Aquibium oceanicum: one gene and its partner. The protein of the gene in region 1 interacts with the protein of each later gene in a pairwise test. Links are inferred from orthologs where the notes say so. Each region holds a gene or a part of one and is shown in the gene's direction. Other genes may lie near its edges. The genes, in order: dnaE and rplL.

Region 1 (4,442 bases):
CTGCGCGTGGCCGGCGGCAAGCCGCTGACGGTCGCATCCAGCTGGCGCCCCGGCGAGGCGGTCTGGCGCGGAACCGTCGGGAACCGTTCCGTGACGGCGCAGCTGCGGCCTATCGCCAACGGCCTGCGCATCGCCTGGAAAGGCATGTCGGTGACCGCCCGCGCCATGCTGCCGGCGACCGCCGAACTCGACCGGCTGATGCCTGTCAAGCTCCCGCCGGACACCTCGAAGCTTCTCTTATGCCCCATGCCTGGAATGGTGGTCTCGATTTCGGTCGAGGAAGGGCAGGAGGTCAAGGCCGGAGAGACGCTCGCCGTCGTCGAGGCCATGAAGATGGAAAACGTCCTGCGCGCCGACCGCGACCTCACCGTGACGAAGGTGAACGCCAAGCCGGGCGAGAGCCTGGCTGTCGACGCGGTGATCATGGAGTTCGCCTGAAACTGCCGGAACTTGTCACTCGATATTGCATCTTTGACCCTTCAATGCGGGACCCGGCACCAGTTTTCTTGATCGGTGTGCCGACCCGATAGCTGTGTACCGTCGGCCTTCCGCACTGGACGCATCCGTCGTCACCTAGAATGATGCCGGGAGAAACATCCTGAAGCCCCGAGTCGCATGGCCGAAGAACGCAAGATCCGCGATCCGTTGAAGCGTGCCGCTGCGGAAGCCGCCGCTCCGCTGGCACCGGCGCCCGCGCGCAGCTTCGTCCACCTGCGCGTCCATTCCGCCTATTCGCTGCTCGAAGGCGCGCTGCCGCTGAAGAAGATCGTGGCGCACGCGGTCGCAGACGGGGCACCGGCGATCGCGGTTGCCGACACGTCGAACCTCTTCGGCGCGCTCGAATTCGCGCAGTACGCGGCCAAGGACGGCGTCCAGCCGATCATCGCCTGCCAGCTGGAAATCGCCTTCGCAGGCGAGGAGCCACAGTCGAGCCGCGGCCACGGGCGCGCCGCCGGCCGGGAGCGCGCGTCGGTCGTGCTGATCGCGGCCACCGAGGCGGGTTACGCCAATCTCGTCCGCATCGTCAGCCGCGCCTATCTGGAGACCCCGCCCGGCGACCCGGTGCAGGTGCGCGAGGAGTGGCTCGCCGCGCTGTCTGACGGCGTCATCTGCCTGACGGGCGGCGAGGGCGGCCCGATCGGCTGCGCCCTCAAGGGGGACCGTCCCGCATTGGCCGAGGACCGCCTGCTCAGGCTGAAAAGCGTCTACGGCGACCGCCTCTACGTCGAATTGCAGCGTCCGAAGGGCTACGACCGCGCGATAGAGGCGGCGACGGTTGACCTCGCCTACCGGCACGAACTGCCGCTGGTCGCCACCAATGAGGCGTTCTTCCCTGCGCGCGAAGACTACGACGCGCACGACGCGCTGATCGCCATCGCCGAGGGATCGGTGATCGGCGACGACAACCGCAGGCGGCTGACCCCGGACAATTACCTGAAGAGCCAGGCCGAGATGTCTGCCCTCTTTTCGGACCTGCCCGAGGCGATCGACAACACCGTCGAGATCGCCATGCGCTGTTCCTACTTTCCGAGGAACCGCAGCCCGATCCTGCCGCGCTTCACGGCCTCGTCCGCCGACGACGCGGAAGCCGCCGAAATGGCCGAGACGGAGGAATTGAAGCGCCAGGCGCGCGAAGGCCTCGCCATGCGCCTCGAAACGCTGGGCGCCTCGCCCGGCTACACCCACGAGCAATATGCCGAACGGCTCGAATACGAGCTCGGCGTCATCGAACGGATGAAATATCCGGGCTACTTCCTCATCGTCGCCGACTTCATCAAATGGGCCAAGGCGCACGACATCCCCGTCGGTCCGGGGCGCGGCTCGGGCGCCGGCTCGCTGGTCGCCTATGCCCTGACGATCACCGACGTCGACCCGCTGCGCTTCTCGCTGCTGTTCGAGCGCTTCCTCAATCCCGACCGCGTGTCGATGCCCGACTTCGACATCGACTTCTGCCAGGACCGCCGCGACGAGGTGATCCGCTACGTGCAGGAGAAATACGGTCGTGACCAGGTCGCCCAGATCATCACTTTCGGGACGCTGCAGGCGAGGGCGGTGCTGCGCGACGTCGGGCGCGTGCTGCAGATGCCGTACGGTCAGGTCGACCGGCTCTGCAAGATGGTGCCGGCCAACCCCGCCAACCCGGTCAAGCTCGCCGATGCCATCGCTGCCGAGCCGCGCTTCCAGGAGGAGATGGAGAAGGAACCGATCGTCGAGCAGCTGCTCGACATCGCCAAGAAGCTCGAAGGCCTCTACCGCCACGCCTCCACTCACGCGGCGGGCATCGTCATCGGCGACCGCCCGCTGTCCGAACTCGTGCCGATGTACCGCGATCCGCGCTCCGACATGCCGGTCACGCAGTTCAACATGAAGAAGGTCGAGGATGCGGGACTGGTCAAGTTCGACTTCCTCGGCCTGAAGACGCTTACGGTGCTCGACACCGCCGTCAAGCTCGTCAGGCGTCGCGGCATCGAGATCGACCTGTCGAAGCTGCCGCTCGACGACGAGAAGACCTACCAGATGCTGGCGCGAGGCGAGGTCGTCGGGGTCTTCCAGGTGGAATCCGCCGGTATGCGCAAGGCGCTGATCGGCATGAAGCCCGACCGCATCGAGGACATCATCGCGCTGGTGGCGCTCTATCGCCCCGGCCCGATGGAGAACATCCCCACATACAACGCCCGCAAGCACGGCGAGGAGGAGATCGCCTCGATCCACCCCAAGATCGATCACCTGGTGAAGGAGACGCAAGGCGTCATCGTCTACCAGGAACAGGTGATGCAGATCGCCCAGGAACTGGCCGGCTACACGCTCGGACAGGCCGACCTTCTGCGCCGCGCCATGGGTAAGAAGATCCGCGCCGAGATGGACAAGCAACGCGGCGTCTTCGTCGAGGGCGCGGTCAAGAACGGCGTCTCCAAGCAGCAATCCGACTTCATCTTCGACCTCCTAGCGAAGTTCGCCGACTACGGCTTCAACAAGTCGCACGCGGCGGCCTACGCCATCGTCTCCTACCAGACCGCCTTCATGAAGGCGCACTACCCGGTCGAGTTCCTGGCAGCGTCCATGACGCTCGACATGAACAACACCGACAAGCTGGCCGACTTCCGGCAGGACGCCCTGCGGCTCGGCATCGAAGTCGTGGCGCCGTCGGTCAAGACCTCCTACCGCGCCTTCGAGGTCGGCGAGAACCGCATCTACTACGCGCTCGCCGCCATCAAAGGCGTCGGCGAGGCGGCCGTCGAGCACATCGTGGCGAAGCGGAAGGAAAAGCAGTTCGAGACCCTCGAGGATTTCTGCGAGCGCATCGATCCCCGGATCGTCGGCAAGCGGGTTCTGGAAAGCCTCGTTTGCGCCGGCGCGCTTGACTGCTTCCAGCGCGGCCGGGCCGAACTCTTCGCCGGCGTCGAACGCATGATGGGGCTGGCGCAGCGTGCAGCGGAAGACGCCCAGTCCGGCCAGCACGACATCTTCGGCATGGCGCTCGCCGGCCCCCGCGAGCCGTTGCGGCTGCCCGCGGTCGAGCCCTGGGAGCCGGCCGACATGCTGCACCGGGAGTTTCAGGCGGTCGGCTTCTATCTCTCGGCCCATCCGCTGGACGAGTACAAGACCGTGCTCCAGCGCTTGCGGGTGCAGAACTGGGCGGAATTCTCCGCCGCCGTGAAGCGTGGCGCGACCGCCGGGCGCCTTGCCGGCACCGTCACCTCCAAGCAGGAACGCAAGACGCGGACCGGAAACAGGATGGGCGTCGTCACCTTCTCGGACACCAGCGGCCAGTACGAGGCCGTGCTCTTTTCCGAAACGCTGGCACAGTTCCGCGACCATCTGGAGCCAGGCCGATCGCTGGTCATCACCGTCGCGGCCGAGGACCGGCCGGAAGGTGTAAATCTGCGCATCCAGACCGTGCAGTCGCTGGAGGACGAGGCCGGCCGGATCAAGCAGGCGGTGCGGGTCTACCTGCGCGATGCCGACCCGGTGCCCGCGCTCGCATCGCGCCTGTCGCAACGCGGCGAGGGGCAGGTGAGCCTCATCGTCATCAAGGAAGGCGGCAAGGGGGAGGTCGAAATCGAGTTGCCCGACCGCTACAAGGTCTCCCCGCAGATCGTATCGGCGATGCGCGCCGTGCCCGGTGTGGTCGAGGTCGAACTGGTCTAGGCGGCGTCCTCACGCGACGTGCTGGCGCTGTCACACAACGTGTTGCGTCCGCGCATTCCTATCGCTTGTCATACGCACGCCAGTGCTCAGATAGCTCAACATGGGTTCACCAATGCCGCTACCCCAGATCGGACGCCAATGAAGAAGATCATCCTTCTGCTATTCGGATTCATGCTCGGCTTGGCGACGCCGGCCAGCGCTTCGGATGAGGATTTCCTGAAATCGCTGGAAGGCAACTGGTCGGGCGGCGGGCCGGTGCGGATGACGGCGGCGTCCAAGCCGGTGAACGTCTC
Region 2 (3,149 bases), 450 kb from region 1 along the record:
CGCACGGTGCGCGTGGCGGTGTTTGCGCGCGGCGCCAAGGCCGAGGAAGCGACCAAGGCCGGTGCCGACATCGTCGGCGCGGAAGACCTGGTCGAGACCGTGCAGAAGGGCGAGATCAACTTCGACCGCTGCATCGCCACGCCGGACATGATGCCGCTGGTCGGCCGTCTCGGCAAGGTGCTCGGCCCGCGCGGCATGATGCCGAACCCGAAGGTCGGCACCGTGACGATGGACATCGCCTCGGCCGTCAAAGCCTCCAAGGGCGGCGCCGTCGAGTTCCGCGTCGAGAAGGCCGGCATCGTGCATGGCGGCGTCGGCAAGGCCTCCTTCGATCTCGACAAACTGGTCGAGAACGTGCGCGCTTTCGCCGATGCGGTCGTCAAGGCGAAGCCCGCCGGTGCGAAGGGCAACTACGTCAAGAAGGTCGCGGTGTCCTCCACGATGGGCCCCGGCCTCAAGATCGATCCGTCGACGCTGACCGTAGCGTCCTGATCCGATTTCTCCGGAAAACCCCGCAAAGGGTTTCCGGATAACGAATTCCGGGCCTCCGGGCCCGGATTCCGGAAGGGTAAGACCTTCCGGTGCGGGAGGGAAACCTTCCGTAATCCTGTCCGAGATTGCAGGCGGTCCAGGGTCACCTGGTCCTTAATCCGCATGGGTCTGCATGAGACGGGGACGACCCGACAAGGGAGCCGCGAGGCTCCGGAGTAGGTTCGAACCGTGTTTGCCTTTTGTCTGCGCGTTGTGAGGGATCCGTTCCCGCGGAACGTGGCGAAAGGGGGCAGGATCCTCGAGTGCCGCTCGGGCGATCTTTATCGATGGCCCGGCCGGCAAAAGGCAACCCGACGGTTTCTCCCGCAAGGAGGGCCGTCAACTGGAGATAGGCAGTGGACAGAGCGGAAAAGCGCGAATTCGTCACGGACCTGCACGGGGTGTTCAACACCTCGGGTTCGGTCGTCGTGGCCCACTATGCCGGTATCACCGTTGCGCAAATGAACGATCTTCGTACGAAGATGCGCGCAGCCGGCGGTACCGTAAAAGTCGCGAAGAACCGTCTCGCCAAGATCGCTCTTCAGGGCACGGAATCGGAAGGCATGCAGGCCCTGTTCACTGGACAGACCCTGATTGCGTATTCCGAGGATCCGGTTGTGGCGCCGAAGGTCGCGTCCGAATTCGCCAAGGGGAATGACAAGCTCGTCATTCTCGGCGGCGCAATGGGTGCGACCGGACTCGACGCCGAAGGTGTGAAGGCGCTTGCGACGTTGCCGTCGCTCGATGAGCTTCGCGCCAAGCTGGTGGGGATGATCTCCACGCCGGCAACCCGGATCGCCCAGGTCGTCAACGCGCCGGCAGCCCAGTTGGCCCGCGTGTTCGGCGCCTATGCCCGGAAGGACGAGGCGGCATGAGGCCGTTCCTCGCTGTCACCATCACACGTTCGAACCTCATGAAGGAAAAAGACAATGGCTGATCTCGCCAAAATCGTTGAAGACCTGTCGAGCCTGACCGTCCTCGAGGCGGCTGAGCTCTCGAAGATGCTCGAAGAGAAGTGGGGCGTTTCCGCTGCCGCTCCGGTCGCGGCCGTGGCCGCCGGCGGCGGTGCCGCTGCTGCCGCTCCCGTCGAGGAGAAGACCGAGTTCGACGTCGTGCTCGCCGATGCGGGCGCACAGAAGATCAACGTCATCAAGGAAGTCCGCGCCATCACCGGCCTGGGCCTCAAGGAAGCCAAGGACCTCGTCGAGGCCGCTCCGAAGGCGGTCAAGGAAGGCGTCAACAAGGCCGATGCAGACAAGATCAAGGACCAGCTCGAGAAGGCTGGCGCCAAGGTCGAACTGAAGTAGTCATCGCGTTCCGGCGGACGGGTCCTCCCGTCCGCCAACCCGCCGGGTTCGCCCGGCGGCGAACGACGCGAATGGTTGGGAACCCTTTTCCTGGCGGCCGCAAGCGGCTTTCAGGCAACGGGTTTTCGCCCGTTTTGGATAGCCGCTGCGCGTAGCCTGCAGCGGATTGGAAGACAAGCCAGTAAGGCAGCAAGGAGCGACGATGGCCCAGACCCACACGTTCAATGGTCGCAGGCGCGTACGCAAGTTCTTCGGGAAAATACCGGAAGTTGCGGAAATGCCGAACCTCATCGAGGTTCAGAAAGCATCCTACGACCAGTTTCTCATGGTTGAGGAGCCGAAGGGCGGCCGGGCGGACGAGGGTCTGCAGGCCGTTTTCAAGTCCGTGTTCCCGATCTCCGACTTCTCCGGAGCCTCGATGCTGGAATTCGTCAAGTACGAGTTCGAGGCCCCGAAGTTCGACGTCGACGAGTGCCGCCAGCGCGACCTGACCTACGCCGCGCCGCTGAAGGTGACGCTGCGCCTCATCGTGTTCGATATCGACGAAGACACCGGCGCCAAGTCGATCAAGGACATCAAGGAGCAGGACGTCTACATGGGCGACATGCCGCTCATGACATCGAACGGCACCTTCATCGTCAATGGTACCGAGCGCGTGATCGTGTCGCAGATGCACCGTTCGCCGGGCGTCTTCTTCGATCACGACAAGGGCAAGTCGCACTCCTCGGGCAAGCTGCTGTTCGCCGCGCGCGTCATTCCCTACCGCGGCTCCTGGCTCGACATCGAGTTCGATTCCAAGGACGTCGTGCACGCCCGCATCGACCGCCGCCGCAAGATCCCGGCGACGTCGCTGCTGATGGCGCTCGGGATGGACGGCGAGGAGATCCTCGACACGTTCTACAACAATCTCACCTACGAGAAGGACGGCGACAACTGGCGCGCGCCGTTCTCGCCCGACCGCTTCCGAGGTCGCAAGGCCGTGGCGGAACTGGTCAATGCCGACACCGGCGAAGTGCTTGTCGAGGCCGGAAAGAAAATCACCGCGCGCCAGGCGCGGCAGCTGGTCGAGAAGGGCGTGAAGTTCATCCGCGCCACCGAGGACGACATCTACGGCAGCTACCTCGCGCGGGACGTCGTCAATCCCGAGACGGGCGAGATCTATCTCGAGGCCGGCGACGAACTCGACGAGAAGACGCTGAAGGTTCTGCTCGACGCCGGCATGACCGAGATCGAGGTGCTCGACATCGACCACGTCAACGTGGGCGGCTACATCCGCAACACGCTGGCGATCGACAAGAACGAGAGCCGCCA

What was found.
Region 2: the proteins of dnaE (region 1) and rplL interact in binary tests that used the Escherichia coli proteins (3 or more experiments, as listed by UniProt). The link is inferred for Aquibium oceanicum from one-to-one orthologs.

What each region holds. Positions count from the first base shown.
Region 1 is NZ_CP018171.1:2,877,691-2,882,132, reverse strand. What follows is about bases 217-4,349. They hold dnaE (DNA polymerase III subunit alpha), read left to right. Parts: upstream 217-615; coding sequence 616-4,149; downstream 4,150-4,349. Other genes in these bases: BSQ44_RS14040 (hypothetical protein), read left to right, coding at 4,288-4,349; BSQ44_RS14050 (acetyl-CoA carboxylase biotin carboxylase subunit), read left to right, coding at 217-438. Also shown: more of BSQ44_RS14050, read left to right, coding at 1-216; more of BSQ44_RS14040, read left to right, coding at 4,350-4,442. UniProt on the Escherichia coli protein: DNA polymerase III is a complex, multichain enzyme responsible for most of the replicative synthesis in bacteria. This DNA polymerase also exhibits 3' to 5' exonuclease activity. The alpha chain is the DNA polymerase catalytic subunit.
Region 2 is NZ_CP018171.1:3,325,060-3,328,208, reverse strand. The notes cover bases 310-3,149. They hold rplL (50S ribosomal protein L7/L12), read left to right. Parts: upstream 310-1,460; coding sequence 1,461-1,838; downstream 1,839-3,149. Other genes in these bases: rpoB (DNA-directed RNA polymerase subunit beta), read left to right, coding at 2,041-3,149; rplJ (50S ribosomal protein L10), read left to right, coding at 888-1,406; rplA (50S ribosomal protein L1), read left to right, coding at 310-492. Outside these bases: more of rplA, read left to right, coding at 1-309. UniProt on the Escherichia coli protein: The binding site for several of the GTPase factors involved in protein synthesis (IF-2, EF-Tu, EF-G and RF3). Is thus essential for accurate translation.